One region of the Leisingera sp. S132 genome, then DNA from elsewhere that is predicted to be linked to it. Evidence: riboswitches for the same ligand, from Rfam matches in the RefSeq annotation. Region 1 holds a riboswitch; each other region holds the start of a gene.

The links. A riboswitch is a leader RNA that binds a small molecule or an ion and turns the genes downstream of it on or off. The one in region 1 is predicted to bind cobalamin.
Positions count from the first base shown of each region.
Region 2: linked by a shared signal. The riboswitch ahead of K3725_RS14975 (hypothetical protein) and the one ahead of K3725_RS13230 (DUF1636 domain-containing protein) in region 1 are both predicted to bind cobalamin.
Region 3: linked by a shared signal. The riboswitch ahead of K3725_RS03010 (aromatic ring-hydroxylating dioxygenase subunit alpha) and the one ahead of K3725_RS13230 (DUF1636 domain-containing protein) in region 1 are both predicted to bind cobalamin.

Region 1 is NZ_CP083553.1:2,659,354-2,664,990, forward strand. Features, by position in the region: gene K3725_RS13215 (DeoR/GlpR family DNA-binding transcription regulator) at 72-857, shown strand; gene glpD (glycerol-3-phosphate dehydrogenase) at 850-2,427, shown strand; gene cobO (cob(I)yrinic acid a,c-diamide adenosyltransferase) at 2,560-3,195, opposite strand; cobalamin riboswitch at 3,247-3,456, shown strand; gene K3725_RS13230 (DUF1636 domain-containing protein) at 3,553-3,963, shown strand; gene cobW (cobalamin biosynthesis protein CobW) at 3,966-5,000, shown strand; gene cobN (cobaltochelatase subunit CobN) at 5,153-5,637, shown strand, end outside.
Region 2 is NZ_CP083553.1:3,021,570-3,027,206, reverse strand. Features, by position in the region: gene K3725_RS14990 (YbaB/EbfC family nucleoid-associated protein) at 1-165, opposite strand, end outside; gene K3725_RS14985 (DNA polymerase III subunit gamma/tau) at 550-2,349, opposite strand; gene K3725_RS14980 (protein-tyrosine phosphatase family protein) at 2,586-3,101, shown strand; gene K3725_RS14975 (hypothetical protein) at 3,157-3,561, opposite strand; cobalamin riboswitch at 3,668-3,888, opposite strand; gene K3725_RS14970 (TetR/AcrR family transcriptional regulator) at 3,907-4,527, opposite strand; gene K3725_RS14965 (serine aminopeptidase domain-containing protein) at 4,598-5,476, shown strand; gene K3725_RS14960 (SRPBCC family protein) at 5,523-5,637, opposite strand, start outside.
Region 3 is NZ_CP083553.1:631,867-637,503, reverse strand. Features, by position in the region: gene K3725_RS03025 (beta-1,6-N-acetylglucosaminyltransferase) at 1-619, shown strand, start outside; gene rpiB (ribose 5-phosphate isomerase B) at 662-1,111, opposite strand; gene K3725_RS03015 (hybrid-cluster NAD(P)-dependent oxidoreductase) at 1,252-2,337, opposite strand; gene K3725_RS03010 (aromatic ring-hydroxylating dioxygenase subunit alpha) at 2,342-3,577, opposite strand; cobalamin riboswitch at 3,684-3,883, opposite strand; gene K3725_RS03005 (dihydrofolate reductase family protein) at 4,155-4,691, shown strand; gene K3725_RS03000 (TetR/AcrR family transcriptional regulator) at 4,695-5,246, shown strand; gene K3725_RS02995 (DUF1523 family protein) at 5,318-5,637, opposite strand, start outside.

The DNA.
Region 1 (5,637 bases):
AAACCAAACCGAAAACATATGGTGACTCCTTTGACGCGATGCGCTACAGAATCGCAGCGAAAGGAAAGCAGATGGATGCCGCCAGCCGTCAGAACGAAATCATCTCCCTCCTGAACCGTCAGGACCGGGTCGAGGTCGAGGATCTCTCCCGCCGCTTCGGCGTGTCCCTGCAGACCGTGCGCGCGGACCTGCGCGACCTGTCGGCCCGGGGCGCGCTGTCCCGCGTGCATGGGGGCGCGGTCCGCGTCAGCTCCGCCGCCAGCCAGGGCTACGAGGACCGGCGCAAGCTGAACGCCGGCAACAAGCTGGCGATGGCCGCCCTGGCAGCTGAGCTGATCCCCGACAACTGCTCGCTTTCTCTCAACATCGGCACCTCCACTGAACAGGTTGCCCGGGCGCTGTCCGGCCACAGCGGCCTGACGGTGATGTCCAACAACATAAACATTATCAACATGATGATGGGCGGACAGGCCAAGGAACTGATCCTGGCCGGCGGCACCGTGCGGCAAAGCGACGGCGCCATCGTCGGTGAGGACGCCGTCGGTTTCTTCGCCCGCTACAAGGTGGATTTCGCCATCATTGGCGCCTCCGCGCTGGACACCGACGGCGCGGTGATGGACCACGACGCGCGCGAGGTTTCGGTCGCCCGCGCAATCCTGAAAAACGCGCGTCAGAAAGTTCTGGTCTGTGACGGCAGCAAGTTCGACCGCTCCGCCCCCGTGCGGATCTGCGATGTGTCGGATCTGGACGTGGTGATCACCGACCGCCCGGTTCCCGCAGAATTTGCCGAGGCCGCACAGGCGGCCGGCACCCGCATCCTGACCGCAGGACAAAACGAAAGCAGCGAAAATGACTGACACGCCTGTAACGGACCTTTTCATCATCGGCGGCGGCATCAACGGCTGCGGCATCGCCCGCGATGCGGCCGGCCGCGGCTTGTCGGTGACGCTGGCAGAGATGAACGACCTGGCCTCGGCCACCTCCTCCGCATCCACCAAGCTGTTCCACGGCGGCTTGCGCTATCTCGAATATTTTGAGTTCCGCCTGGTGCGCGAAGCGCTGATCGAGCGCGAAGTGCTCCTGAAAGCGATGCCGCATATCTCCTGGCCGATGCGGTTCGTGCTGCCGTTCCACAAGGACATGCGGTTCGACAGCGAGACGCCGACGTCGAAACTGCTGACGACCTTCATGCCCTGGATGAAGGGCCGCCGCCCGGCCTGGCTGATCCGTCTGGGGCTGTTCTTCTACGACTCGCTTGGCAAACGCAGTATCCTGCCCGGCACCGCCAAGCTGGACCTGGCCGCCGACCCGGCCGGCCGCCCGCTGAAGGACAAGTTCAAAACCGCGTTCGAGTATTCCGACTGCTGGATCGAGGACGCCCGCCTGGTGGTGCTGAATGCCCGCGACGCCGAAACCCGCGGCGCCGAGATCCTGACCCGGACCAAGGTGCTGTCCGCCGAACGCCACGCGGATCACTGGGTGATCACTCTGCAGGATCAGGCCAGCGGCGACACCCATCAGCGCCGCGCGAAAATGCTGGTCAACGCGGGCGGCCCCTGGGTTGCCGACGTGCTGCACCAGAAGCTGGGCCAGAACAGCCGCGAAAACGTCCGCCTGGTGCGCGGCAGCCATATCGTGGTGCCGAAACTGTTTGATCACGGCCGCTGCTATTTCTTCCAAGGCACCGACGGACGGATCATCTTCGCCATTCCCTACGAGGAGGATTTCACCCTGATCGGCACCACCGATGCCGACCACCCAAACCCGGACACCGCGCCCGAATGCACCGCGGCCGAGCAGGACTATCTGATTGATTTCGCATCCGGATACTTCAATCAGCCGCTTGCACGAGAGGATATCGTCTGGACCTATTCCGGCGTGCGCCCGCTTTATGATGATGGCGCCAGCTCCGCCACCGCGGCCACCCGCGAATATGTGCTGACACTGGACCGCGCGCAGGCGCCGCTCTTGAATGTCTTTGGCGGCAAGATCACCACCTACCGCAAGCTGGCGGAGGCGGCACTGGCCAAAATCGGCGAGGTTTTCCCCCAGCTGCCCGCGGACTGGACCGCAGGCGTGGCCCTGCCCGGAGGCGATTTCGCTGTAGCCGATGTGGAAACGCTGCGCGCCAAACTGGCGGCGGACTATCCGTTCCTTTCGCCCTACTGGACCCGCCGCCTGATCCGCGCCTACGGCACCGAGGCCTGGGAGGTGCTGGGCGAGGCCAAATCCGCCGGCGATCTGGGCCAGGATTTTGGCGCCACCATCACTGAGCGTGAACTCGACTGGGCGATTGCCCGGGAATGGGTGCGTGCAGGCGACGATTACCTGTGGCGGCGCACCAAGCTGGGCCTGCGGCTGGATGAAACCCAGCACGCAGCGGTGGATGCCTATATCCATGGCAAAGCTGCACAGCTCGCCGCATAGAGCTGAGGGACGGGCCAACCCGAGGGGAGGCGCAGTCGCGCCGCCCCGTTTAGCCGGAGGCAAACCTTTGGTTTGACGGGGCGGGTTGGCGCGGCCCGGCCTATCGGCCGGGCGGGACATTCAGAAAGGGTCTTAAAACTCGACGCCCTTCTGCGCCTTCACGCCGGCGCGGAACGGGTGCTTGATCTGCCCCATCTCGGTCACCAGATCAGCGATCTCGATCAGCTCCTCCTTGGCGTTGCGCCCCGTTAGCACCACATGGGTCATCGGCGGCTTTTGCTCCACCAGGAACTCCAGCACTTCCTCCAGATCCAGATACTCATACCGCAGCGCAATGTTGATCTCGTCGAGCAGCACCATGGTGTTCCTCTCGTCCAGGATCATCTCCTTGGCTTTCTCCCAGCCCTTCTGGGCGGCTGCGATATCGCGGGCCTTGTCCTGGGTCTCCCAGGTAAAGCCCTCGCCCATCGCATAGAACTGGCAGAGATCGCTGAAGTTCTCCTCGATCAGGGTGCGCTCACCGGTCTGCCAGGCGCCCTTGATGAACTGCACCACGGCAGACGGCATCCCATGGGCAATGCAGCGCATGATCATGCCAAAGCCCGAGGAGGATTTGCCCTTGCCCGGTCCGGTGTGAACGATGATCAGGCCCTTCTCGCCCTCCTTCGTCTTCATCATCCGGTCGCGCGCGGCCTTTTTCTTCGCCATTTTCGATGCGTGGCGGGCGGCTTCTTCTTCTGAAATGCCGGTTTCAGACTTTTCGCTCATGGGGGCTCTCCAGCTGTTTGACCCCATGTCTTGACAAAGAAGCCCGCCATAGCGCAAGGGGGTTCAGCTGGTTCCTGTGAAAACAGGCGAAGAGGGAATGTGAAGGCCTTGCCAAGGCTCAAGCACAGCCGCCCCCGCGACCGTGACCGGATGAGGCCGCCATGCCACTGGGAAAACACCCCGGGAAGGCAGGATGGCCGGCAAGGCCCCGCGCCTTGGCATCCGCAAGCCGGGAGACCTGCCAGCGACGACGAGATCAACGGGCAGACGGGGTGTTCTGCGACCGGGTGAGGGGCTGGTTTGAGACAGCACCTTTCTGGCCATCCCGCACGCCCTGCCGCGACAGGAGACGCACTGATGGCTGACGATAGGGCAGGCAAAACTGCCAGAAACCCGGGACCGGTCACGCTGACCGTATGCCTTACCTGCCGCCGCGAAGGCACTGACCCGGAGGCAGCCCGCCCCGGCGCCATTCTGCACGCCGCGCTGGAAGAGGCCGGGATGCCCGAAGGCGTCCGCCTGCGGGGCGTGGAATGCCTGTCCTCCTGCAAACGCGGCTGTGCTGTTGCCCTGGTCGGCGGCGAAGAGCGCTGGACCTATGTCTATGGCGACCTCGACCCGGACCAGCACGTCCCCGAAATCCTGGAAGGCGCCGCCGCCTATGCCGCCACTGCAGACGGCGTCGTGCCGTGGCGCGAACGCCCGCAAACCTTCCGCAAGCAATCCGTTGCCCGCATCCCGCCGGCCAAGTTCTTCTCCGAGGAGTAAACATGAGCGACCTCAACAAGATCCCCGTCACCGTCATCACCGGCTTCCTCGGTGCGGGCAAGACCACCCTGATCCGCCACCTGATGCAGAACCCGCAGGGCAAGCGCCTGGCGGTGGTGGTCAATGAATTCGGCACCGCCGGCGTTGACGGCGACATCCTGAAATCCTGCGCTGATGAGAACTGCCCGGCGGAAAACATCATGGAGCTGGCGAACGGCTGCATCTGCTGCACCGTGGCCGATGACTTCATCCCCACCATCGAACAGCTGATGGAGCTGCCGGAGAAGCCGGATCACATCGTGATCGAAACCTCCGGCCTGGCGCTGCCCAAGCCGCTCCTGAAGGCGTTTGACTGGCCCGCCATCCGCTCCCGCATCACCGTCGACGGCGTGATTGCGCTGGCCGATGCCGAGGCGGTTGCCAAGGGCCAGTTCGCTCCCGATCTGGACGCCGTGCAAGCCCAGCGCGAGGCGGATGACAGCATCGACCACGAAACCCCGCTCAGCGAAGTGTTCGAGGACCAGATCTCCTGCGCCGACATCGTACTTCTTTCCAAGGCCGATCTGGCCGGCGAGGAAGGCATCGAGAAGGCCCGCGCGGTGATCGAGGCCGAGGCACCCCGCAAGCTGCCGATCCTTCCGATGAGCGAGGGCGTGATCGACCCGCGCATCATCCTGGGCTTGGGTGCGGCTGCTGAGGACGATCTGGACGCCCGCCCCAGCCACCATGACGGCCACCACGACCACGAGCATGACGATTTTGAAAGCATCGTTGTCGAAATGGGCGAAGTCTCCGATCCGGAAGCGTTGCAGAATGCCATCGTGAAACTCGCCCGCGAGCGCAACATCCTGCGCGTCAAAGGCTATGTCGCAGTGGAGGGGAAACCAATGCGGATGCTGGTTCAGGCCGTGGGCGAGCGCCTGCGCGCCCAGTACGATCAGCCCTGGGGCGCGCAGCCGCGCAAGACCGCCCTGGTGGTCATCGCCGAGCATGACGACATCGACGAACAGGCCATCCGCGCCGAGCTGGGAGCGTAAGCTATGCTTCCGACCCGTAAACTTCATGAGCGGAAAGGATCGCGCCCGTCCCGGGGTGGGCGCAATCGCGCCCGCCCATGGGGGCGGGTCGGGCGCGATCCGGGGCTTTCGCCCCGGGACTCCATTTCGAAGGCCGGGAAAGGCAGAAATTAATGCACGTCGTCTTCCGCGAAAGCCACGGCCTTGACGAGACCGACACCCCGCAGGACCTCGGGCAGACGCCTGCGGATCTTGTGGTGCTGTCCTTCTCCGACAGCGACCTCGGCGCTTTTGCCGCAGGCTGGCACCGCGCAGACGGCAAACTGCCCTCCCTGCGCCTCGCCAACCTGGTCGCGCTGAAGCACCCCTTGTCGGTCGACGTCTACGCGGAACAGACATTGGAGGGCGCCAAGGGCGTCCTCGTCCGTCTGATCGGTGGCGAAAGCTACTGGTCCTACGGCCTTGCCACTCTTCAGGACCTGGCCCGCCGCAAGGGCATCGCGCTGGCGATCCTGCCCGCCGACGGCCGCGAGGATGCGCGGCTCGATGAGCTCTCCACCCTGCCCGTCTCCACCCTGCGCCGCCTGCAATCCCTGTGCGATGCCGGCGGTGCCGTTGCCGCCCAGGCAGCACTTGCCCAGCTGTCGCTGGCAGCAGG
Region 2 (5,637 bases), 360 kb from region 1:
GTCGCCCTTGGCAGAGGCGGTTGCCTTGACGAGGCCCGCGCCGGCCTCGCCGGTCACCATGACGTTGTGCAGGTCTTCCTGCATCTGCGCCATCTTGGTCTGCAGTTCCTGTGCCGATTTCATCATCTTGGCCATGTCGCCAAGACCGCCGAGGCCTTTGAGCATCTGTGTTCTCCTAAGTGCGGGGGCGCAGGGCGCCGTAAGTCATCCCGGCACATATCGCAATTGCGAGGCCGATGAACAAGTGGGGGGAGGCTGTGCAGTCTTCGATTATGCCCAAGGCCTTCTTATCATCAAAGAAAAGCTCATGATTATCCACGGCAACGACGAAGGCCAGAAGGCCCCAAAGTGCGCCTGCGATTGCAAACGGCGTGCGCCTTCTGCTGTAAAGAGCGAATCCGGCGAGGGCGAAAAGGGCCAGCACAACAGGTTTGGACGACAACCGCAGAAGCACATCCCACGTGCTTTCAGCGGGTGCGCCTGTGTCAAAGCAAGTTGTGGCGAAGGCGGGTGCCGGCAAGGCGAACAAGAGCGCCGTCAGGCCGGCGGTTACCCGTCCTCGAAGGGATCCCATTCGTCCTCCACCTCGGGCAGGGCCTCGGCGGCAACTTCGGCGGCCAGTTCCTCGGGCGTGCGGATGCGGGTGATTTTGGCCTTGGGGAAGCTTTCCAGCACCGCCTGCACCAGCGGATGCGCATTCGCCTTTTCGCGCAGGGCGTTCTCGGCGGCGTCGCGGACCTCGGCAATGGTCGCGGCATCGCCGTCGGGCGCGATGGAGACCACCCAGCGGGCCCCGGTCCAGTTCTGCAATGCCGAGCCAAGCCGGGCGGCCAGGTCGCGCGGCGCCTGGGCGGAGGGGGTGAACTCGACCCGCCCCGGCTGGTAGGAGACCAGCCGCACGCCGGTTTCCACCTCGACCAAAAGTTTCACGTCGCGGTTGGTGCGGATCAGCTCGACTACGTGTTCAAAAGACGGATAGCGGGCGAGGGCAGAGCTGACCTGCGGCGCCAGTGCCGTCACCGTGCCGCCGCCGCCATGGGCCACAGGTGCGCCGCCGGGTGCACCGCCTGCCGGGCCGCCTTGCGGTGCACCGCTGCCAAGCGCCTGGGCGCCCATGCCCTGCATCTGCATGCCGCCGCCGGGGCCGCCTGGACCGGGGGGCGGCGGCGGGGGCGTGTCCTGCAGCTTGCGGATCAGTTCCTCGGGCGAGGGCAGGTCGGCCACATGGGTGAGGCGGATCACCGCCATCTCCGCGGCCATCATCGCGTTAGGCGCAGCGGCCACTTCCTCCAGCGCTTTCAGAAGCATCTGCCACATCCGGGTCAGGACGCGCATCGCCAGCGCATCCGCCATCGCCTTGCCGCGGGCGCGTTCATCGGGGCTGACGGTGGGGTCTTCAGCCGCGTCGGGCGTGATCTTCACGACAGAGACCCAATGGGTGATCTCGGCCAGGTCGCGCAGCACCGCCAGCGGGTCGGCGCCCTCGGCATACTGGCCGCTGAGTTCTGTCAGCGCCGCCGCCGCATCGCCGCGCAGGATCATGTCCATCAGATCCAGCACCCGGCCGCGGTCGGCAAGGCCCAGCATGGCGCGGACCTGATCGGCGGTGGTTTCGCCGGCGCCATGGGAAATCGCCTGATCCAAGAGCGAGGTCGCATCGCGGGCAGACCCTTCGGCGGCGCGGGTGATGAGCGCCAGTGCATCTTCGGCAATCTCAGCACCTTCAGCGGCGGCGATCTTGCGCAACAGGGCAATCATCACCTCCGGTTCGATCCGGCGCAGGTCAAACCGCTGGCAGCGCGACAGCACGGTGACCGGCACCTTGCGGATCTCGGTGGTGGCGAAGATGAACTTCACATGCGCGGGCGGCTCCTCCAGCGTCTTCAGCAGCGCGTTGAACGCGCTGGTCGACAGCATGTGAACTTCGTCGATGATGTAGATCTTGTAGCGGGCGGAGGCGGCGCGGTACTGCACCGAGTCGATGATCTCGCGGATGTCATTCACACCGGTGCGGCTGGCCGCGTCCATCTCCATCACGTCCACATGGCGGCCTTCCATGATCGCGGTGCAATGCTCGCATTTGCCGCATGGTTCAGTGGTGGGGCCGCCCTGGCCGTCTTCGCCGACGCAGTTCATGCCCTTGGCGATGATCCGCGCGGTGGTGGTTTTGCCGGTGCCGCGGATGCCGGTCATGATGAAGGCCTGGGCAATCCGGTCGGCGGCAAAGGCGTTTTTCAGCGTCCGCACCATGGCGTCCTGACCCACCAGATCGGCAAAGGTCTCGGGCCGGTATTTGCGGGCCAGAACCTGGTACTGGGAGGGGGTGGTGCCGCTGGGGGTGTCGTTCATGATGTCTCGTGCCGGATTCGATGTGCGGGCGTCCCGCGTTGCGCGCAGGGTATTGAAGCGCAGCCGGTTCGTCCACCGCAGAAGGGCAGGCAGCGTGCGGCCAAGAAAAGGTTTTGGATTTGGCGGGTTTGGCGGTTAGAATCCCTCGCAAGACCCTGGGCGGGAGTGGGAATTGGAACGCAACGCGAGGAGGCGGCATGCGATCTGACGAAGTCTCTGGGACTGCGGCGCAGGAGATGCCTGTGCCCGTGAATATCTCCATCCATGAGGTGCCCGTCGCGGGCGGGAGGCTGGCGCTGTGCCCCTTGCCGGGCAAGGGCGGCGACTATGCGGGCGATATGGGCCGGATCAATGCCTGGAAGCCCGGGCTGGTGATCTCCATGACCACGGCGGAGGAACACGCGGCAGCGGGCAGCCACCGGCTGGGCTGCGACATCCAGAGCATGGCCAGCCGCTGGATCCATCTGCCGGTGCCGGACTTTGACGTGCCATCCCGGCAGGTGGCGGCGAAATGGCCCAAGGCCAGCGCCTCCGCAAGGATGGCGCTGGAGGGCGGCGGCCGGGTGCTGGTCCATTGCAAGGGCGGCTGCGGCCGCTCCGGCATGGCGGTGCTGCGGCTGATGATCGAAAGCGGCGAGGACCCGGCGCAGGCGCTGGCCCGGCTGCGGGCCGTGCGCCCCTGCGCGGTGGAGACGCAGGCGCAGCTGGAATGGGCCTATGCCGGGCGTCCGGCGGGGCTGCGGCCGCAATAGGCCGGCAGCCCGGTGCGGTCTGCCGTTCCCCAGATGCCGTGAGCCGGTTTCCGGCCTAGAGCGCCAGCATCTGCTCCGCCTGATGCACCTCCGCGGTTTTCGGCAGCGCCTCCATCAGCGCGCAGGGGCGGGCGTCCAGTCTTGACGCCGCAAAGCCGGTGCCGCCGCGGCTGAGGATTGCATCGGCAAAGCGGTCCAGCCCCTCGCGCGGGGCCTCTTCCCCGACACCGCAGAACAGCCGGATCCGGTCATGGCTGGCGGCAAACTGCGCCGGGCAGTTGCGCGGGCAGCCGTCCAGCACGCTGGTGCCGGTGATTTCGAAATCCTCATGGGTCATCGGCTTCGCCTTGGTCATCGCCTCTGCCAGTTTGGCGATCATCCGTTCTGCCGCGGGGCAGGGCCGCCCCAGGTATTTGCAATCCGTTGCCGCATAGAAATGCGTCTTGTCCGTCCACATCATGTTTGCGCCCTCCGCGCGTGGTGCGGGGGTTCGGGGACAAGAGACCGGATGAGAAAGCGGGAGCCCCGCGGTGCCATCAGACCCTGTCCGGACACCCCGCCCGGGTTCGAGTTTCACATTCGATGGCAGGTCTCCTGACTTGCGGGTCGCAGCTTTCCCGATCCTTCCCGGCCCATCGGGCCAGTGGCTCTATCGGGGTCGCTCGCCGCTTACAGTTGCGGGGGCAGTCGCGGAATTGGCCTTGCGCTGGGCGGGGCCGCACCGTGTTCCCTTTTCATCCCGGACACAAGATTCTGTGGCGCGGGAACCATCGCCACAAGCGGTAGCGGCTGCCCCCCCGAGTCGTCAATTGTTTTTCTGCGCCTGCATGGCCGCGGGCGCGGGCGTGTGCATCTGCAGGTGCAGCCCCCGGATCACATCCGAATCGCGCCGCACCCGGGCCAGCTGCCAGCCGCCTTGCAGCAGGATGTAGAAATTCTCGGCCGCGGCACGGGCCTCTGCCTCAGCCAGGCCCAGGCGCTGCGCATGGGCCGCGGTCTCTAGTATCCAGCCCTCGAACAGTTTGGCGGCGTGCTGGTGGAACGCCTCGTTTTCCGGTCCTTCGAACAGGGTGGCGGAAACCGGGCAGCCGCTCCATTTGCCTTGTTTGTCAAAGAGCTTGGCCAGCTTGTAGCAGACCGTCTTGGCGCCCTCTCGAAAGGTCGGCGCAGGGGTAAAGGCGGCGGCGATCAGTGCCAGCATCTGCTCCGAGGCCCAGTCTGCCGCAGCCAGCGCGAGGTCGGATTTTCCATTCGGGAAATGGTGGTAGAGCGAGCCCTTGGGAGCCTCTGCCGCGGCCAGCAGTTCGGCCAGGCCGGTGCCGCTGTAGCCCTTGTTGCGAAAGAGGCCGGCTGCCGCCCGCAGCAGCCGCTCGCGGGTGGGGGCGGGGCTGTCCGGGCCGGGCTGGGGTGTCGTCACGTCAGTCATGGCGGCAGGTTGACAGCATTAGACCGATTGGTCCAGAGGTGGAATAGACCAATCGGTCTAGGAGGGTGCCATGCTCGACAGCCATGCAGGACACACCGCGGATATCCGGGTGGAAGACGTGCGCTTTGCCGCCGGTGATGCAGAGCTGGCCGGGCGGCTTTACCACCCGGCGGCCCCGGCCAGGGCAGCGGTGGTGCTGAACGGCGCAACCGGGGTGCCGCAGGGCTACTACCGGCATTTCGCACACTGGCTGGCGGCGGAGCGGCAGATGGCCTGCTTGACCTATGATTACCGGGACTTTGGAGCCTCGGCGCACATGCACCCGCGCCGGTCACAGGCCACCATGGGTGAATGGGCGCTGGCCGATCAGCCAGCCGCCCGCAGTGAAATGCAGCGGCACTATGCGGGCGTGCCGCTGCTGGTTATTGGCCATTCGCTGGGGGCGATGCTGATGCCCCTGCAGGATGGCCTGACGGACGTCGCCCGCATGATCGTGGTCGCGGGCGGCTTGGTGCATCACCACGATCATCCCTGGCCCTACCGCGCGCTGGCGCTGGCCTTCTGGTTCGGCCATGTGCCGCCGCTGGTCCGTGCCCTGGGCTACCTGCCCGGGCGCGCGGTGGGGTTCGGGGCCGACTTGCCGGCAGGTGTCTACTGGCAGTGGCGGCGCTGGTGCACCACGCCGGGCAGCTACCTGCCGGAAACCGGCATCACGCTGCCGCAGCCCCGCTGGGCGGAAACCGGTATCCCGGTGGATCTGTTTGCGATGGCGGATGACGACGTGGTGCCGCCGCCTGCGGTCTGGCGGCTGGGCGATGTCTATGGGGATGTGCCGCAGCGCCGGATTGTGCTGGATCCGCAGGACGCCGGCGTGCAGAAGATCGGCCACCTCGGCGCCTTTGCCCGCGCCAATGCGGCGCTATGGCCGCGGCTGGTGCCGCAGTTCTAGAGCTTGCGCGGGGGGCTGTCCGGAAGGCCGGCTCACGCTTCCTGGTTCAGGCGGACCGGCTCAGGCGCTCTTCGGTGATGCGGGCGTAGTCTGCCAGCCGCAGCTTGAACCGGCGGTTCAGATTGCTGCGTGCCAGTTTCAGCGATTGCACCAGCAGCCGG
Region 3 (5,637 bases), 1.9 Mb from region 1:
GTTCTGGGAGACGGAAAGCACCCTTGGCCGGGAACGAGAACTGCTGATCGTGGTCTGCAAGAAATGGCATGTCGCCAAGCGGCTGCTGGAACAGATCCGCCAGGTCACCAATATTCCGGCGATCGAATACCTGTTCAACGAGGAGGACACCCCCCTGCCCGACCTCGGCGGGATTCAGGCGGCACTGATGAAACGCACCCGCCACCGCCGGGCGCTGATGCGGATGCTGTTCGAATATTACGAGTCCGACCAGCTGATCATCTGCCTGGATCCCGGGGCCATTGAGCTGATGAATGATTTTCATTCAGACCGGTCCTCGACGCGCTTCCTGCATATCGAATGCGACTTCAGCGACGATTATCTGATCGGTCATGCCCACCGCGTTGGCCTGGCGGGCGAACGCACGCCGCAGCAAACGCTGGAACGGCTGCTGCCGACAATCCGCAATGACATCCTGCATGAAAGCGACCGCATCCGCGATGCAGGCTTCAGCTATCTCTACAAGATCCGCGAAGGCAGCACTCCCGAGGCAAACGCGGGCGAACTCAGCAGTTTCCTGAACCTGACCGAAGAGAAGGCCCGGCAGATTGCCGGGACCGGCTACCTTTTTGCCGACTGACACGGGGCTCTTCCGCCCCGCATCAAAAGCTGAAGACGGTCCTTAGTCTTCCAGCGCCTTGATCATGTCGACGCGGGTGCCGTGGCGGCCGCCCTCGAACTCGGTGCCCAGGAAGGCATCGACGATCTCCAGCGCCAGCCCTTCGCCGACCACACGGGCGCCGATCGACAGCATGTTGGCGTCGTTGTGGGCGCGGATCATCTTGGCAGAAAACGTGTCGGAGCAGACACCGCAGCGGATGCCCTTCACCTTGTTGGCTGCCATCATGATGCCCTGGCCGGTGCCGCACAGGACAATGCCCAGCGCGCAGTCGCCCGAGGCGACCAGCTCTGCCGCGGCGGCGCCATGCTTGGGGTAATGGGTGCTTTCCGGGGTCTGCGGGCCGATGTCCTCGACCTCCCAGCCCTGGGCTTCGATATGGGCCGCAACGGCCTTGCGCAGCTCGATGGCGGCGTGGTCGCTGGAAAGGGCAATGCGTTTGCTGGCAGTCATGGTCTGATGGTCCTGTGTCGCAACGGGGGTATGAGGCTTGGCCCCGTGTTGACCAAGGGACGGGCGCGGCGTCAATCCCTTTATCGCCGCAGGCCCGGACCAGAAGGGAGCGGAGGGCCCGCGAAAGGCCCTCCTTCAGATCAGATGTCCACTTCGACCCGCCCGATCGGGTTGGAGCAGCAGGCCAGGATATACCCCGCCTCGATGTCCTCTTCCGAGATGCCGCCGTTGTGGACCATATGCACGTCGCCCGCGGTCTTCTTGACCTTGCAGGTGCCGCAGATGCCGAAGGTACAGCCTGACGGGATGTTGAGGCCCGAGGCCTTGGCGACTGCCAGCACCGTGTCGGTCTCGGTGCAGGCGGAAGTGACGCCCGACGCGGCAAAGCTGATCTCGGCGGCCGCGGTCTCCTCTGGAACCACATCGTCCAGCTCCGGCGCATCAGCCTCGGTCTCCACCGGCGCGCCAAAGCTTTCCTGGTTGTAATTCTCCATGTCAAAGCCCAGGCCGTTCAGCATGTCGCGCACCGCCTGCATGAACGGCTCCGGCCCGCAGCAGTAGACCTCGCGCTCCAGGTAGTCCCCCGCAATGATACCCAGCATGATCTGGTTCAGCTGCCCGCGGTAGCCGGTCCAGACCTGATAGGGGTCGTCCTCTTCCACCACGAAATGCAGCTTGATCCCCGGCACCCGCGCCGCCATGCCTTCCAGCTGGCGCCGCGCGATGATCTCGCTGGGCCGCTTGGCGCAGTTGATGAAGCAGACGTCAGGCGACTGGCCGCGGTCAAACAGATACTGCGTCATCGACAGGCTCGGCGTGATACCGGAGCCAGCGGAGATGAACAGGAACTTGCCGTTCGGGCGTTTCGGCAGGGTGAACACGCCCGCCGGGCCAGAGGCCTTGAGGAACATGCCCGGGCGCAGGTTGTCCAGCATCCAGCGGGTACCGATGCTGTCTCCCTGCGCCTTCACCGTCACCGAGATCGACAGCGGCCGCGACGGCGAGGAGCTGATGGTGTAGGTCCGCCAGACGGTTTCACCCGGCACCGGCAGCTCCAGCGTCAGGAACTGGCCCGGCTGATACTTGAACCACGCGCCGGAAGGCGCACGGAAGCTGAAGGTGGCGGTGTTCGGCGCTTCCGGCACGACTGAGACGCATTCCAGCATCTCGTCGTCCTTCCACGCCAGGGTTTCATCCAGCGTCTCGAAATTGGCCTGCAGTCCCATCTGCTTACTCCGCCGCGATCAGGTGGCGGCCGGTCAGCGCGCGGGTCAGGTGTTCAGCGTACCAGTTGGAGAACTGGATGACGCCGCTTTCCTGCACTTCCGAATAGGGGCCGGGTTCATAAGCAGGTGAGTTGATGCCGCGCTGGTTGTCCTCCACCACGATGCGGTCCTCGTCGTTGGTGGCAACCCAGACCTCGGTCAGCCGATTCAGGTCGTAGTCCTGGCCCTCGACCGCATCCTTGTGCACCAGCCATTTGGTGGTGACCTCAGTCTCGGTCGGGCTGATCGGGGTCACCCGGAACACGATGGAATGATCCGGCAGGAAGTGGTTCCAGGTGGTCGGGTAGTGGAATTTCAGCAGCGTGCCTGCATCAGCAAACGGCACCCGGCCCAGCTTCTTGGCGACAGCCGCCTTGCCGTCCATGGTATAGCTCTCGGCGCCTTCATTCAGCGGCATCCGCGCCACCCGGTACTGTCCGCGCGCGTCTATCTGGAACTGGGCCGGCACACCTGCCGCCTCGATCCGGTCGAAATGCTTTTGCAGGTGCGGCGGGGTCTCGCCGCCCTCGACACCAGTGACGGACGGATCTTCCGGGAAGGTCCGGCACAGCGACGGGTGGTTGCCGCCGCAGTGATAGCACTCGCGGTTGTTCTCCCAAACCAGCTTCCAGTTGCCATTCTCGATGATCGAGCTTTCATAGGCGACTTTGGCATTGCCCAGGTCATGCGGCTCCAGATAGGGGCGGGCCACTGCGGCAAAAGCATCGAAGTCCGGCGCCTCATCCGCCAGGCAGATATAGATCAGCCCGGCCAGATCGCGGCAATGCACCGGCTTCAGCCCGTGTTTGGAGGCGTCGAACTCCGGCCCCATGTCGCGCGCCCACAGCAGCGAGCCGTCCAGCTCATAGGTCCACTGGTGGTAGGGGCAGACCAGCTTGGGCGAATTTCCCTTCTTGGCCTTGCACACAACCGACCCGCGGTGGCGGCAGGCATTGTGGAACGCACGCACCTCACCATCGGTGCCGCGCACGATGATGACATTGTAGGACCCCACCTGATGGGTCACATAATTGCCGGCCTTCGGAATTTCGCAGGCCGGAATGGCAAACAGCCACTCGCGGTAGAAGATCTGGCGCATGTCCAGATCCAGCACCCCCGGATCAGTGTAAAACGCCTGCTCCAGGGAATAGTTTTTCTGACGGGCGACCAGTTTGGCCAGAATTTCGCTGTCGTGAAGCATCTGCTTCTCTCCTTTGCCGCATCCCCGCGGCAGGTTGGCTTGGCTGCGGGCATGGGGAGAGAGATTGCAGGCCACGCGCCTGCAACCGCCCCGCCGCCGCCCGCGGTTGACGTTTTCGGGGCAAGGCTGGTTTCCGGACTGTCCCGGGGCCTTTTGGCGGCGGGGCCTGGCACCTTCCCGAAGCTGCGGCTTCAGTGGTTTTTGCCATGCCTTGCCCGGGGTCACCGTTGCGGGGGCAGTGCCGGAGTTTCACCAGCTTCCCAATTCTCCGCCCCTAGGGGCGGCACCTTGCTGAGGCGCAAACTGCCCTAATCCCGCCCCCCAAGCGGAGACAAATCCGACCCGCCGAAACCGGAAAAAGACATGCATGATTGCCGTGCCCGGAGGGACAGGGATGTCCAGAATCTCAAACCGGCATCCGCCGGTTCGTTTGCGGCAGGCGCTTATCTTTCATGCGGTTAGGCGCTGCTAGGCACACCGAATCGATTCGCACGCAGTGAGTCTTGCGCCGGCCCCTTGGATGGTGAAATGCATTTAACTATATGCTATATAGTTAAATGATGCACAGGAGAATCCGATGACCACCGGCCATGTCTTCATCGCCACCAGCCTCGACGGTTTTGTGGCCCGCCAGGACCATTCGCTGGACTGGCTGTCCAAGCAGCCCGTTGCCGAGGATGACGATGGCGGTTTTGCCGCCTTCATGGACAGCGTAGACGGGCTGATTATGGGAACAGGATCATTCCGCACCGTGCTGGGGTTCGGCCAATGGCCCTACAGCAAGCCGGTTGTGGTCCTCAGCAACAGCCTGACAGAACAGGACATTCCCGAAGAGCTGAAGGATAAGGTGCGTCTCAGCACCACCGCGCCCGCAGACCTCATGCAGGAGCTGCAAGAGCAGGGCTGGACCCGCGCCTATATCGACGGCGGGCGGATGGTGCAGTCCTTCCTGCGCCAGGGGCTGATCGCAGATCTGACCATCACAACGGTCCCGGTCCTGATCGGCAGCGGCATCCCGCTTTTCGGCAGCCTGGACCGGGACATCGACCTCCAGGTAGCAAGCTCCCGCATCCTGCCCACCGGCATGGTCCAGACCACGTTCCGGGTGGCCTGACCAATGCCCCCGCGCATAGGCCGCCCGCCCAGGGGCAGCCGCACCCTCAGCAAGGATGATGTGCTGAAAAAGGCCCTGCAGCTGCTCGATGAGGGCGGCAGCAAGGCTCTCACCTTCAAGGCACTGGCAGCGGCGCTTGGCGTCACCCCGATGGCCGTCGCCCACCACGCCGGCACCAGGGACGAGATGATTGCCAGCCTCGTCGCCATTGCCTTTGAAGGTGCAGATGCGCCATCAGAAGCGTCAACGCCCAAACTGCGCCTGCGCGATCTGATGACCCGCTATTGCACTCAGGTGACCCGGCACCCGGAACTTGCGAAATACATCCTGGAGAACCCGTCTCTGATCGGTCCTGCCCTGACCGGGCTGACCCGGCTGATCGAGGCGGAAATCACCGCCGCAGGCGTAACCGGTGCAGAGGCCCGTACCCTTCTCTGCCTGCTGGTGGATTACACACACGGCTTCGCCTTTGCCGCCGCTGCGGCACCACGCGGAGCACTTTCACCTGACGACTTCTCCCCCGCGCTGGACTGGGTGCTGGACCGGATCGAATAAAGAAACGCGGGCCTTTTCAGGCCCGCGCATCCGCTTGCGTCTTGCAGAGCCGCCCAACGGGCGGCCCCTCCTCAATTCGATTTCCAGGTATCCAGCCAGCGGCGGAACCGGCCCTTGCGCTCGGCAATGGCATCGCCTGCCGCATAAAGACTGTCCTCGGCGCTTTCGATCATCGGGTCGATCCGCGCCTGCCGGAACCGGCGCCAGCGCACATAGATGGCCCACAGAAGCGCCGCCAGCAGCACCAGGAAAATGATGGAGAACCAGTTGGTTGGCTTGTCCTCCGGCCCCGCCACCGGCTTGATTGTCACCGCATTGGGGAAGATCGACAGGAACTCGTTGCGCCAGCCGTAATGCATCACCGCCACCCATTCCGGGTTCGCCTTGGTCG